4 regions of the Streptomyces brevispora genome follow, and region 3 is predicted to be linked to each of the others. Evidence: riboswitches for the same ligand, from Rfam matches in the RefSeq annotation. Region 3 holds a riboswitch; each other region holds the start of a gene.

Region 1 (3,430 bases), on a different contig from region 3:
ACGAGGTCGGCGTCGGTCAGTTCCTCGGCCCGGTCCACGAACCGCACGATGACGCCCGGCTCGGCGGCCAGCGCGTCGACGTCGGTGAAGTTCGACATCAGGGGAACCGCGCACACGGCGACGCGCAGGACGTCCTCGCCGTGCGGCGGGGCGACGGCCGACTCCCGTACGGTGCCGCGCAGCGAGACCCGCAGCCCGTCCTCCTCGTCGATGCCGAGGCCGTGGGTGAACGGCAGCACCCCGTACGTCGGCCGTCCGGTGAGATCGCGCAGCATGTCCAGGCCGGGTTCGAGCAGTGACACGTCGCCGCGGAACTTGTTGACCAGATAGCCGGCGATCAGCGCCTGGTCCTCGGCGGCGAGCAGGGCCGTCGTACCGAAGAACGAGGCGAAGACGCCGCCGCGGTCGATGTCCCCGACGATCACCACCGGGAAGCGTGCCGCCCGTGCGATGCCCATGTTCACGATGTCCGTGCGCCGCAGATTGATCTCGGCCGGACTGCCCGCACCCTCGCAGATCACGGCGTCATACGTGCCCCGGAGCTGCTCCAGGCAGTCCACGACGGTGGACAGAAGCTGTTCCTGCCTGCCGCCGTGGTAGCCGCGGGCGCTCATCTCGCCGACCGCGCGCCCCATCAGGACGACCTGGCTGGAGCGGTCGCTGCCGGGCTTGAGCAGCACCGGGTTCATCAGCGCGGTCGGCTCCACCCGGGCGGCCTGGGCCTGCATGGCCTGGGCGCGGCCGATCTCGGCGCCCTCCCGGGTGACGAAGGAGTTCAGCGACATGTTCTGCGCCTTGAACGGCGCGACCTTCACGCCCCGGCGCACCAGCCAGCGGCAGATGCCCGCCGTGACGACGCTCTTGCCCGCGTCCGAGGTGGTCCCGGCGACCAGCAGTCCGCCGCTCATGTCGGTCTCCGTCCTGAGGTGCGCGTACCCGGGGCAGGCGACCCCGTGCCGCGCGTCGAGGTGATCCGGCGTGCGGCCGCGCCCGTGCCCAGACGGGCCGCCACGCTCACGCCGAGGGCCAGCGCGCCGACCCGGCGCGACAGCCGTACGGCACGTTCGATGTCCTCGGTCCCCACCGCCCGGCCGGTCTCCCCGTTGAGCACGGGGCGGTGCTCGACCCGGCCGCCGTAGGCGAGGGTGCCGCCGAGCCGTACGCCGAGGGCGCCCGCGAAGGAGGCCTCCACGGGGCCCGCGTTGGGGCTCGGGTGCTTGGCGGCGTCCGCCCGCCAGGCCCGCAGCGCGCCCCGGGGCCGTCCCCCGGCGGCGACGGCGAGCAGGGCCGTCAGCCGGGCGCCGGGCCAGCCCGCGAGGTCGTCGAGGCGGGCCGAGGCCCAGCCGTAGCGCCGGTAGCGGGGCGACTTGTGGCCGACCATGGCATCGAGGGTGTTGGCGGCCCGGAAGCCGACGAGTCCGGGGACCCCGCCCAGCGCACCCCACACCAGGGCGCCGACCACGGCGTCCGAGGTGTTCTCGGCGACGGACTCCACCACGGCGCGGGCGATCTGCGGTCCGTCCAGGGACTGCGGGTCGCGGCCGCACAGACGCGGCAGCCGTTCACGGGCCAGGCCGAGGTCCCCCGCGGCCAGGGCGTCGCCGATGGACCGGGCCTCGCGCCCCAGCGACGTACCGCCGACGACGGACCAGGTGGCGGCGGCGGTCAGGGCCACGGACGCGGCGGGGTGGTGGCGCAGCGCTCGGGCGGCCAGCGCGGCACCCCCGGCGGCGCCTCCGGCGCAGACCAGGGTGTGCAGTGCGCCCCACCCGCGGTGGTCACGCCACAGACGGCGTTCGACGCCTGCCGCGGCCCGCCCGAAGGCGGCGACCGGATGTCCCCGGCGGGGGTCACCGAGCAGCAGATCGCCGATCAGCCCGGCCGTGGCGCCGTACGCGAAGACGCGATCGGCACGCACGGTTCAGCCGGCCGTTGCGCCTCGAAGGACCTTCGTACGGTCAACTGGTGGAAGGGGCGACACAGGAACGGACGCACGGCAGCCGGGCATGGCGATATGTCCTCACTCAGGGTCCGCGCCCTGGTTCGACGTGACCGGCGACGAGAGTCTCCTGGCTCCCGGATCCGCAGTTCCCCCGGTCTTCCAGTCCACTTGGCGTGGACCGTGACGTTCCGGTGGTGGGGGACTGCTCCCCGGTGACAGTGGCGGGACCGCGCCGGATTCGCACCGGCTTCCTCTGCTGTCGCCGTAATGGCTCCGGCAGTCCACCACGCTCCGCGAACGTCAGTCAACCCGCCGTTGACCTGCGAAGGTGCAGTGTGCTGAGACGCACATCGGGCCGGACGCACACGAGGTGCGTCCGGCCCGATGCGGCTGGAGTGCGACGGGAGCCCGTGGGGGCCCGGAGGCTGTCAGGCGACGATCAGATAGATGCCGTAGGCCACCGCTGCCGCGCACAGTCCGAAGCAGACGTACGCGCCGGCGCGGGCCAGCATCAGCGACCCGCCGCCCCGGCCGCCCTGCGCGGCCGGTTCCGGCTGCCTGGAGAGGCCGACGATGCCCAGGGTGAAGAGAGTCACCAGGGCGACGGTGGCGACGAGCGAGACACCGAAGACGGTGCCGAGTGCTGCCCAGTCGATGTTCATGGGGATGTGTCCTTCCCGGACGCTCTCATACCGTGGCGGGTCGTGCCGGGTCGGCAACGGGTCCGGCGGGGGCCGGGATGGTGGTCTTGAGGTCCTGCTGGGCCGCGGTGGGCGGCGGGCTGACGGCCGCGATGGCGGTGGTCACGACGCCCGCGGGTTCGGCGTCCCCGGTGACCGGGGTGCCGTCGGGTGCGACATCGTCCTTGCCCACGGGCTTGCGGCGCGACAGGACCCAGATCGCTCCGGAGCCCGAGACCAGCAGCGCGGCGACGAGCACGACGCCCCAGGTGCCCTGCTTGGTGAGGAGCTCCGCCCCGGCACCGACCAGACCGGCGGCCGGCAGGGTCAGACCCCAGGCGACGAACATCCGGGTGGCGGTGGACCAGCGGACCACACCGCCCCGGCGGCCGAGGCCAGCGCCCATCACCGCTCCGGAGCAGGACTGGGTGGTGGAGAGGGAGAAGCCGAGGTGGGAGGAGGCCAGGATGACCGTGGCCGCACTGGTCTGGGCGGCGAAGCCCTGCGGCGGCTTGAGGTCGGTGAGGCCGCTGCCCATGGTGCGGATGATGCGCCAGCCGCCCAGGTAGGTGCCGAGCGCGATGGCCACACCGGCGCTGACGATGACCCAGACCGGCGGGTTCGAACCGGGGGAGAGCACCCCGCCGGTGACCAGGGCCAGGGTGATGATGCCCATGGTCTTCTGCGCGTCGTTGGTGCCGTGGGCGAGGGAGACCAGCCCGGCGGAGGCGATCTGTCCGGCGCGGTAGCCCTTGGCGGTCGCCTTCTCCTGGGCGCCGTTACGGATGTTCCCGCCGATCCGGTACGT
Region 2 (3,430 bases), on a different contig from region 3:
GTAACTGGACGGACGCTGCTCAGTTACTTCGGCGTCGGGGTGGTGAGAGGCGCCGCCCGGACATCCCCGCCGGACGGGCATGATGGAGAGGAAGACCATGAGCGCGATTCACCCCACGATCACCGAGGTACTCAGCCGTACCTTCAGGGTGCCCGTGGCCGAGATTCTCCCGGAATCCACGATGGAGAGCCTGGACATGGACTCCCTGGCAGTCGCCGAGTTCGCCGTCGTCATGAGGGAGGCCGTCGGCGTCGAGCTGGACCCGGGCACACTGCACCGGGACACCAGCCTCGCCGGGCTCACGGAGTTCCTCCGGGCGTCGGCCGGCAGCGAGGCGCCGGTGGGCACCGCCCGATGAAGATGCCGGCCATCGCCGTCACCGGCCTGGGAATGATCACCCCGGTCGGCAACGACACCGAGTCCACCTGGGACGGGGTGTGCGCCGGGGTCAGCCCGGCCCGCACCGTCCCCGCGCTCGCAGGGTGCGCGATCGACTTCGCCTGCACCGTCGACGGTATCGACCTGGACGCCTCGATCGGCCGCCGTACGGCCTTCCGCATGGGCAGGTACACCAAATTCGCCGTACTCGCCGCGCGGGAGGCGGTGGCCGACGCGGGACTCGACCCGGGCGGCTGGGACGGCGGCCGGGTCGCGGTCGTCGTCGGCACCAGCAGCGGCGGCTCCGCCGGTCTCACCGATCAGGCACTGGTGCTGGAACGGCGCGGGCCCGAGGCGACCTCGCCGTCCGGGATCCTGCTCACCATCCCGAACATGCCCGCGGCCGAGATCGCGATCGAGATGGGAGCGACGGGCCCCAGCCTGGCACCCTGCACCGCCTGTTCGTCCGGGATCACCGCACTGTCCGTGGCCCGGGACCTGCTCGTCACCGGGCAGTGCGATCTGGCGATCGCGGGAGCCACCGAATCGACCCTCTTCCCGATCGCCATGACCGGATTCGCCAGATCCGGCGCGGCCGCCCGCGCGGACCGGGACCTGTCCCGGCTCAGCCGGCCCTTCGCGGCCGACCGGGCGGGGCTCGTCATGGGAGAGGGCGCCGCCGTCATGGTGCTGGAACGCGCGGCCGACGCCGAGGCCCGGGGTGCCGAGCCGCGCGCGCTGCTCGCGGGCACCGGCGCCACCACCGACGCCCACCACCCCACCAGCCCGCACCCCGACGGCCGACTCGCCCAGGCCGCCGTCGAGGCCGCGCTGCGCGCCGCGGGCTGGCAGGCCGCGGACGTCGAGCACATCAACGCGCACGGCACGGCCACACCGCGCAACGACGCGGCCGAAGCCGCCCTCATCGGCCGGGTCTTCCCGCACCGGCCGCCCGTCACCGCGCCCAAGGGGGTGCTGGGTCACTGCATGGGCGCGGCCGGAGCGATCGAGGCGGGGCTGACGATCCTCACACTCCAGCGCGGAATCATCCCGCCGGTCGCCAACCTGGACGCGCCCGCGCCCGGGTTCGACATCGAGTGCGTCACCAAGCAGCCCCTGGTGCTGCCCGTCCGGCGTGCCGTCAGCCACTCCTTCGGATTCGGCGGACACAACGCCGTGGTCGCGCTTCTGCGTCCGTAGCGACCGGGCCGGTGGTGGTACGGGCCGAGGCCGGGCCCGATTCCACCGGCCGCACCGCCGCTGAGCTGCGCAGAGGCTCGTGGTAGCGTGCCTGGGCCAGTCGAACTCCATGGTGGAGTCAGGGAATCCGGTGCGAATCCGGAACTGACGCGCAGCGGTGAGGGGGACGGGCGGGGCACACGGCCACTGGGAGACCCACAGGGTTCCCGGGAAGGCGTCCCGACCGTACGAACCCGAGTCCGAAGACCTGCTGGCACCCGCGGTCCGGCACCGGGCCGCGGAACTCCGTACAGCGGGCCCCGCGCATGGGCCCAGAGACGCCGAGGTACTTCGTGCCGCCCATAGCCGGCCACGCCCGCTCCGCCGCCCTGCTCACAGCCGGAATCGTTCTGCTGACCGCCTGCGGCGGTGCCAAGGACAGTTCCGCGGCCAGGTCCACGGGGGCCGACGGCTATCCCGTGACCCTGGAGAACTGCGGACGCACCGTCACCGTGGACGCCGCTCCGCGCCGTGCCGTCCCGGTCGACCAGGGGTCCACCGAGATTCTGCTCTCGCTCGGCCTCGCCGACCGGCTGGCGGCCACGGCCACCTGGACCGACCCGGTGATGAAGGGCCTGGAGAAGGCCAACGCCGGCGTCCCGAGGATCTCCGAGAACCGTCCCTCGTCCGAGAAGGTCCTCGACCAGGAGCCCGACTTCGTCAGCGCGTCCTTCGAGTCGACGCTCGCCAAGGGCGGCGTGGCCCCCCGCGAGCAGTTCGAGGAACTGGGCGTCCCCACCTACGTCTCGCCCGCCGACTGCACCGCCAAGGACAACAGCAAGGACGGCGACGGGGTCCGCACCGGAGCGCTGACCATGGACAGTGTCTACGCCGAAGTACGCGACCTGGCCAAGGTGTTCGGTGTTCCGGAGCGGGGCGAGAAGCTCGTGGCGGACCTGCGTGCCCGGGTGCGGAAGGCGACCGGCGGCATCGACGCCTCCGGCGCCACCTTGATGTACTGGTTCGCCAACTCCGAGTCCCCTTATCTGGCGGGCTGTTGCGGAGCGCCCGGTGTCATCACCCGTGAGCTCGGTGCGAAGAACGTCTTCGACGACACCCATGAGGAATGGCCGCAGATCAACTGGGAGACCGTCGCCGACCGCAACCCGGATGTACTGGTCATCGGCGACCTGACCCGCAAGTCGGAGACCGCCGAGAGCGCGGTGCGGAAGATCGCGTTCCTGGAGTCCAACCCCGCCACGAAGAACATGGACGCCGTACGGCACAAGCGCTATGTGCTGCTCAGCGGCCAGGCCATGAACCCGTCGATCCGTACGGTCGAGGGTGTGGAGCGCGTGGCGGCCGGGCTGCGTACGTTCGGGCTCGCGGGGTGACGGACACCGGACAGGCCGCGGAGGTGGGCGAGCGCACGCTCCCCGCGGCCGGTGAGCCCGGGCGTCCGGGCATCCGGGGTGTCCGCAGCGGATTCCTGTGGGCCGGCGGGCTCCTGCTGCTCGTCCTGTCCGTCGCGGTGGCCGTCACCATCGGTCCGGCCCGGATCTCCGTCGGCGACGTCCGGTCCACGGTCGCCTCCCACCTCGGGCTCGGGGAGTCGCCGCTCAGCCCGATCCGGGACGGCATCATCTGGAACCTGCGCATGCCCAGGACCCTGCTCGCCGCCGTCTGCGGCGCCGGGCTGGCGGTCTGCGGCACCGTCATGCAGTCGCTCCTGCGCAACCCGCTCGCCGACCCGTTCGTCCTCGGCGTCTCCTCCGGGGCGTCGACCGGCGCGGTCGTGGTCGTCGTCCTCGGGGTCGGCGGGGGAGCGGTGTCCCTGTCGGCCGGCGCGTTCATCGGGGCGCTGTGCTCCTTC
Region 3 (3,430 bases):
TCCTCGCTCGTGACGATCGTGACGTCAAAGCCGGTGAACCGTTCACGCACCGTGCTGACCCTGAACTGCCGGAGGGTGAAGGCGAGTACGGAGTGCGCCGGGTCCGCCTTCCAGGTGCCGGCCACATAGCCGGGGATCGTGGCGGTCGCGGGGGCGGAACTCATGACTTCCTCCATGGTGGTGATGCCGCTGCCGGGCGGTGCGGGCGGGGACACCTCGGTGGCCGGCCCATGGACGGGCCCTGCGACGCGACCGTCACGGGCCGCCCCGGGCACGACCGCCTGTATGACCCTCCTGCCAAGGCGACGAACGCGCACCCGCCCAGGGGACAGTCCGGGTCGGAAATCTTCGAGCCGCCTGGTCAGGAACCGCCGCTCGGGGGTCGAGGTGGCCAGTTCGAGCGCCCTGCGGTAGGCGCCCCGGGCCTCGGCGTCCCGGCCGAGACGCCGCAAGAACTCGCCGCGGGTCGAGTGGAGGCAGAGGTAGCCGGAACACGCGACGCCATCTCGATCGCTTCGTCGAGGTCGGCCGCCTCGATCAGACAGAAGCCGCCGAGCACTTCCTTGGTGTCCGCGAACGGGCCGTCGGTCATCAGCGTCCGGCCACCGGCCACACGCACGCTCGTCGCCGTCTCAGCGGACTGCAACTGCCCTGCGCCGACACACCTCGGGTCGTCGGCCAGCGCCAGGTACTCGGCGTACGCCGCCTCACGTTCCACCTCCGACAGCGTCTCCTCGTGGCCGGGCTCGGTGTAGATCAGCAGGGCGTACTGCATCGCCGCCTCTGGAGTCAGCGGGCTCTCACCCTCACAACGAACGAGCAGCGGCGCAGGGGACACCGACGCGGTCGCCGGTTCCGGTCGAGCAGGGGCAGCGGCCCGCACGTCCCCTTGGCCTGGGCGCGCAGGCGATCGTAGATCCTGATCGTGTCCGGGTTCCACCACTTCCGCGTCGCGCGGGGTCAGCCGGCCGGTTCGTCCGGCACGGGGTGCTCAGGATGGTGATGGCCTGAGTGCGGAGCACCCCGTCGGCCGGTGCCGGCCTCGTCCGTGTCGGGAATCTCCGGGTCCGGCTGCTCGTCGGCGGCCGACTGCATCGAGCCGCCGACCACGTCCCAGGGGTCCTCGTCGGCGGTGGCCTGCTGATCGGGCAGGTCCCTCGGAATCGGGGCCCCGCTGTCCGCGGCGTCTTCCGGGTGAAGGTCGTTCACGGTGTTCTCGCTTCCTCCCGCAGGGGGTGTGCCCGATGCAGGTGTTCGGGTGAACCTGTTCCAGGTGGGGCAGTACACAGGTGGGGCAATACATTCGTCCCACAGGAGCGCGGAGCACGCTCACCGAGAACGACCTGGACGGCCTCGGAGCCGGCGCCGACGGACGTAGCTCGGCGCGAACGATGTGCGGCCCGGTGCCGCCACCTCCCCGAGGCCCTCCGGGCCGCGGTCACGGTGGGGTTGCCCCACCCCGGTCCAGGGGTCTGTCCGAGTACCCAGGCCGGCGCCACGTGATCCGCTGTCCGGGAACACTGCTCGTTGTCGGCGCGGCCCCGACCGACGGTACTGCTCCGCCTCACCGGATGCGGAGTCGACGGACGCGTCTCGCGGTCGGCCCGCGAGGGATGAGGCGCTTGCGGCGGCCTGTCCCCGATTCTCATTTCACGTTCCGGAATGTGAACAGCGGTGCCCGGGCGGTGGGCAACCGTCTAACCTGGCCCGTGCAGCTGGTTCGCCCTGTCCGCCAGACAGACGCGTCGTAAGAGGGAACCCGGTGGAATTCCGGGACTGCCCCGCAGCGGTGAGTGGGAACGACCGCCGTCATACGCACTGGATCCGGTTGGATCTGGGAAGCGACGGCCAGTAGGTGTCCGCCTCGGCGGACCTGCCCGCGAGTCCGAAGACCTGCCCGTTGCCCGCACACGACCCCTCGTGTGCGGATATCCCGGTGACCTCGTGGGCGGGTCGGCGTACATACCAGACGGAAGACCGCGCCGATGGCGTGCGTGAGATCCGTCCGGTTCGTCATCCCTTCGCGTCCGTGTCCCGTCCCCGGGATGTTCAGGAGTCATCTCGCGAAGGAGATTTCCGTGACAGCGAAGCCCGCAGCCGCGGCAGCACGAGCCACCGTGTACGGCTACCCCCGCCAGGGCCCGAACCGGGAACTGAAGAAGGCCATCGAGGGATACTGGAAGGGACGCGTCACCGCCGACTCCCTCCGGGAAACGGCGGCAGGTCTGCGCCGGTCCAGTTGGAGGCGGCTGGCGGACGCCGGGGTTCACGAGGTGCCCACCGGCGACTTCTCGTACTACGACCACGTCCTGGACACCAGCGTCATGGTCGGCGCGGTCCCCCGACGCCACCGCGCGGCTGTCGATGCCGACGCACTCGACGGCTACTTCGCGATGGCCCGCGGCACCCAGGACGTGGCGCCGCTGGAGATGACCAAGTGGTTCGACACCAACTACCACTACCTCGTCCCCGAACTCGGTCCGGACACCGTATTCACCGCCGATTCCGCCAAGCAGGTCACCGAGCTGAAGGAAGCCCTCGCGCTCGGGCACACCTCCCGGCCAGTTCTCGTCGGCCCCGTGACCTATCTCCTGCTGGCCAAGCCCGCCCCCGGAGTGCCGGCCGACTTCGAACCGCTCACCCTGCTGGACCGGCTGCTGCCGGTCTACGGAAAGGTGCTCGCCGATCTGCGTGCCGCAGGCGCGGAGTGGGTGCAGCTCGACGAGCCCGCGTTGGTCCAGGACCGTTCCGCGGCCGAGCTGAACGCGGCGGCCCGGACCTACCGTGAACTCGGCGGCCTCACCGACCGGCCCAAGCTGCTCGTCGCCTCCTACTTCGACCGGTTCGGCGATGCCCTGCCCGTCCTGGCCAAGGCCCCGGTGGAGGGTCTGGCACTGGACTTCACCGGCGCGGCCGCCGCGAACCTCGAAAACCTCGCCACCGCGGGCGGGCTGCCCGGCAAACGGCTCGTCGCGGGCGTCGTCAACGGCCGCAACATCTGGATCAACGACTACGAGAAGTCGCTGGCCACCCTCGCGACCCTCCTGGGCCTCGCGGACACCGTCGACGTAGCCGCGTCCTGCTCGCTGCTGCACGTCCCCCTCGACACGGCGCCCGAGAGGGACATCGACCCCCAGATCCTGCGCTGGCTGGCCTTCGCCGAGCAGAAGACCGCCGAGGTCGTCACGCTGGCCAAGGGGCTGGCCCTGGGCACCGGCGCCGTCGCCGCCGAGATCGCCGCGAACCGCGCAGTCCTCGCCTCCCGCAGGAACTCCCCGATCACCCGCGACCCCTCCGTACGGGCCAGGACCGCGGCCGTCACCGACGCCGACGGCCGTCGCTCCCGGCCGTACACCGAGCGTGCCGCAGCCCAACGCGCCCACCTCGGGCTGCCGTTGCTGCCGACGACCACCATCGGTTCGTTCCCGCA
Region 4 (3,430 bases), on a different contig from region 3:
CGCCGCGGCGAACCTGTTCACCCGGAACATCTACAAGGACTTCCTGAAGCCCGACGCGACGGCCGCCCAGGAGACCAGGGTCTCCAAGCTGGTGTCGCTGCTGGTGAAGGTCGGCGCGCTCGCCTTCGTCCTCACCATGGACAAGACGGTCGCGATCAACTTCCAGCTGCTCGGCGGGATCTGGATCCTCCAGACGATGCCGGCCCTGGTCGGCGGCCTGTTCACCCGGTGGTTCCACCGCTGGGCGCTGCTCGCGGGCTGGGCGGTCGGCATGGTCTACGGCACGGCCGCCGCATACGGGGTGGCCGGCCCGACCCAGGCGCACTTCGGCGGGTCGTCCAAGGAGATCCCGGGCATCGGCGAGATCGGCTACATCGGCCTGACGGCGTTCGTGCTGAACGTCGTGGTCACCCTCGTCCTCACCCTCGTCCTGAACGCCGTGAAGGCGCCTGCCGGGACCGACGAGACATCCCCCGGCGACTACACCGCGGACGCGGACGACCTGGCCGCCCCCGGTGTGAAGAAGGAGCTCCCGCCGGTAACGGCCGGGGCGCCGGGCGGGCACTGACGGCAGCGGCACGGGCCGCCGCACCCCACGCACAGGGGCGCGGCGGCCCGTTCGCGCGCCGGGCGGAAAACCCTTGCGGACGGCGCCCGCGGATACGGCAGACTTCCGCGTATGGACATCACCATCAGGCCGATCGAGCCCGCCGAGCACACCGCCCTCGGCGAGATCACCGCCGAGGCCTATCTCGGGGACGGGCTGCTGGACTTCGGCGCCGACGATCCGTACCTGGTTCAGCTGCGGGACGTCGCCCGGCGGGCCGCCGAGGCCGAGGTACTCGTCGCGGCGGATGCGCGGGGCCGGGTCCTGGGCGGCGTGACCTACGCCCCGCCGGGGAACCGGTGGGCCGACATCGCGGCCGCGGACGAGGCCGAGTTCCGGATGCTCGCGGTCTCCCGCGAGGCCCGTGGGGCCGGGGCGGGCGAGGCGCTCGTCCGGGCCTGTATCGACCGCGCACAGGGCACCTCGGGGGTCACGGGGATCGTCCTGTCGACGCAGCCGAGCATGCACGGAGCCCATAGGATCTACGGGCGCCTCGGCTTCGTACGGACCCCCGAGAGGGACTGGTACCCCATCGACGGGGTGTCGTTGCTGACATATCGCCTGGACCTCCCGCCGGCGTCATGACGTCGCACTGACGCGTCGCGCAACACAACATGTGGGGGCTGCCGCATCCGGCTGCCCCCACATGTATGCTCGTGCTCGCTGTCGACGCAGGGAAATCCGGTGCGAATCCGGAACTGTCCCGCAACGGTGTGTTCGGTGTGCTTTTGCGCATCCGTGAGTCCGAGGACCTGCCGACAGCGCATCCGGCTCGACCGAACCGGATGCCCAGACGTCCGGGCCTCGTGGATGGGCCGGTGGACGCCGCACGGAGTGCTGCCCTGCCCAGGGTCCGGCTCCGCCCGGCTGCCCCCGTTCCCCCGCCGGCCCAGAGCCGAGCGAGGGAGAGCACCACGTGACCATCGCGCCAGCCGATCCGGTTTCAGCGGCCGAGTCCGAAGCCGCCGAGTCGGAAGCCGCCGAGTCCGGAGCAGTCGAGTCCGGAGCAGTCGAGTCCGGGGCGGTCGAGTCCGGAGCCGACCCGTCCGCGACACCCGCGAAGGACGGACCGGGAACCGCGTTGCTGCGGACCCTCACCGACCTCACCGCGGATCTGCCCGACACCGACCCCGGCCGCGTCGCCGCCGCCGCGCTGCGCGGCCGCAACGCCCGGTCGGACGAGGCCGAGCTGCGCTCGCTGGCCACCGAGGCCGCCGCGGGCCTGATCTCCGAGGACCCCGCCTACTCCCGGCTCGCCGCCCGCCTCCTCACCCGCTCCATCGCGGACGAGGCCGCCGGGCAGGGCGCGACGTCCTTCTCCGCATCGGTCGCCGTCAGTCACCGCGAGGGCCTGATCGCGGACCGCACCGCCGAGTTCGTGACGCTCCACGCGGCCGCTCTCGACGCTCTGGTGGGGCAGGCCCTCGCCGACGGCGCCGACGACCGCTTCGGCTACTTCGGTCTGCGCACCCTGTACAGCCGCTATCTGCTGCGCCACCCGCTCACCCGCCAGGTCGTCGAGACCCCGCAGCACTTCATGCTGCGGGTCGCCGCCGGGCTCGCCGAGGACAACTCCGAGCGCGCCCTGGACGAGGTCGCCGCGCTGTACCGGCTGATGAGCCGGCTGGACTACCTCCCCTCATCCCCCACCCTCTTCAACTCCGGCACCCGGCACCCGCAGATGTCCTCCTGCTATCTGCTGGACTCGCCGCTGGACGAGCTGGACTCGATCTACGACCGCTACCACCAGGTGGCGCGGCTCTCCAAGCACGCGGGCGGCATCGGCCTCTCGTACTCCCGTGTCCGCGCCCGCGGTTCGCTGATCCGCGGCACCAACGGGCACTCCAACGGCATCGTGCCGTTCCTGAAGACGCTCGACGCCTCCGTCGCCGCGGTGAACCAGGGCGGCCGCCGCAAAGGCGCCGCGGCCGTCTACCTGGAGACGTGGCACGCGGACATCGAGGAGTTCCTGGAGCTGCGCGACAACACGGGCGAGGACCAGCGGCGCACGCACAACCTCAACCTGGCGCACTGGATCCCGGACGAGTTCATGCGCCGGGTCGACGCGGACGGCACCTGGTCGCTGTTCTCCCCGGCCGACGTGCCCGAGCTGGTCGACCTGTGGGGCGACGCGTTCGACGCCGCGTACCGGGCGGCCGAGGCCAAGGGCCTGGCCCGCAAGACGATGCCGGCCCGTGAGCTGTACGGCCGGATGATGCGGACGCTCGCGCAGACCGGCCAGGGCTGGATGACGTTCAAGGACGCCTCCAACCGGACCGCGAACCAGACCGCCGAGCCGGGCCGCGTCGTGCACTCCTCGAACCTGTGCACGGAGATCCTGGAGGTCACCGACGACGGCGAGACGGCCGTCTGCAACCTGGGTTCGGTCAACCTCGGCGCGTTCGTCGCCGACGGCACGATCGACTGGGAGCGTCTGGACGCCACCGTCCGTACCGCCGTGACCTTCCTCGACCGGGTCGTCGACATCAACTTCTACCCGACCGAGCAGGCCGGCCGGTCCAACGCCCGCTGGCGGCCGGTGGGCCTGGGCGCGATGGGTCTCCAGGACGTCTTCTTCCGGCTGCGGCTGCCGTTCGACTCCCCCGAGGCGCGCACCCTCTCCACGAAGATCTCCGAGCGGATCATGCTCGCCGCGTACGAGGCGTCCTGCGACCTGGCCGAGCGGTCCGGCCCGCTGCCCGCCTGGTCCGAGACGCGTGCCGCCCGCGGTGTGCTGCACCCGGACCACTACGACACCGAGCTGAACTGGCCGGAGCGCTGGGACGCCCTGCGCGCCCGGGTCGCGACGACCGGCATGCGCAA

The links. A riboswitch is a leader RNA that binds a small molecule or an ion and turns the genes downstream of it on or off. The one in region 3 is predicted to bind cobalamin.
Region 1: linked by a shared signal. The riboswitch ahead of FHX80_RS03385 (cobalamin biosynthesis protein) and the one ahead of metE (5-methyltetrahydropteroyltriglutamate--homocysteine S-methyltransferase) in region 3 are both predicted to bind cobalamin.
Region 2: linked by a shared signal. The riboswitch ahead of FHX80_RS30945 (ABC transporter substrate-binding protein) and the one ahead of metE (5-methyltetrahydropteroyltriglutamate--homocysteine S-methyltransferase) in region 3 are both predicted to bind cobalamin.
Region 4: linked by a shared signal. The riboswitch ahead of FHX80_RS20400 (ribonucleoside-diphosphate reductase subunit alpha) and the one ahead of metE (5-methyltetrahydropteroyltriglutamate--homocysteine S-methyltransferase) in region 3 are both predicted to bind cobalamin.

The regions. Positions count from the first base shown of each region.
Region 1 is NZ_VIWW01000001.1:712,351-715,780, reverse strand. It holds gene FHX80_RS03390 (cobyric acid synthase) at 1-908, opposite strand, end outside; gene FHX80_RS03385 (cobalamin biosynthesis protein) at 905-1,918, opposite strand; cobalamin riboswitch at 2,063-2,196, opposite strand; gene FHX80_RS03380 (hypothetical protein) at 2,371-2,604, opposite strand; gene FHX80_RS03375 (inorganic phosphate transporter) at 2,630-3,430, opposite strand, start outside.
Region 2 is NZ_VIWW01000002.1:328,997-332,426, forward strand. It holds gene FHX80_RS30935 (acyl carrier protein) at 98-358, shown strand; gene FHX80_RS30940 (beta-ketoacyl-[acyl-carrier-protein] synthase family protein) at 355-1,578, shown strand; cobalamin riboswitch at 1,659-1,847, shown strand; gene FHX80_RS30945 (ABC transporter substrate-binding protein) at 1,884-2,951, shown strand; gene FHX80_RS30950 (FecCD family ABC transporter permease) at 2,948-3,430, shown strand, end outside.
Region 3 is NZ_VIWW01000003.1:73,838-77,267, reverse strand. It holds gene FHX80_RS33405 (YceI family protein) at 1-164, opposite strand, end outside; gene FHX80_RS33400 (YciI family protein) at 362-775, opposite strand; gene FHX80_RS33395 (hypothetical protein) at 961-1,209, opposite strand; cobalamin riboswitch at 1,700-1,915, shown strand; gene metE (5-methyltetrahydropteroyltriglutamate--homocysteine S-methyltransferase) at 2,079-3,430, shown strand, end outside.
Region 4 is NZ_VIWW01000001.1:4,363,347-4,366,776, reverse strand. It holds gene mctP (monocarboxylate uptake permease MctP) at 1-568, shown strand, start outside; gene FHX80_RS20405 (GNAT family N-acetyltransferase) at 680-1,192, shown strand; adenosylcobalamin-variant (AdoCbl-variant) riboswitch at 1,271-1,369, shown strand; gene FHX80_RS20400 (ribonucleoside-diphosphate reductase subunit alpha) at 1,524-3,430, shown strand, end outside.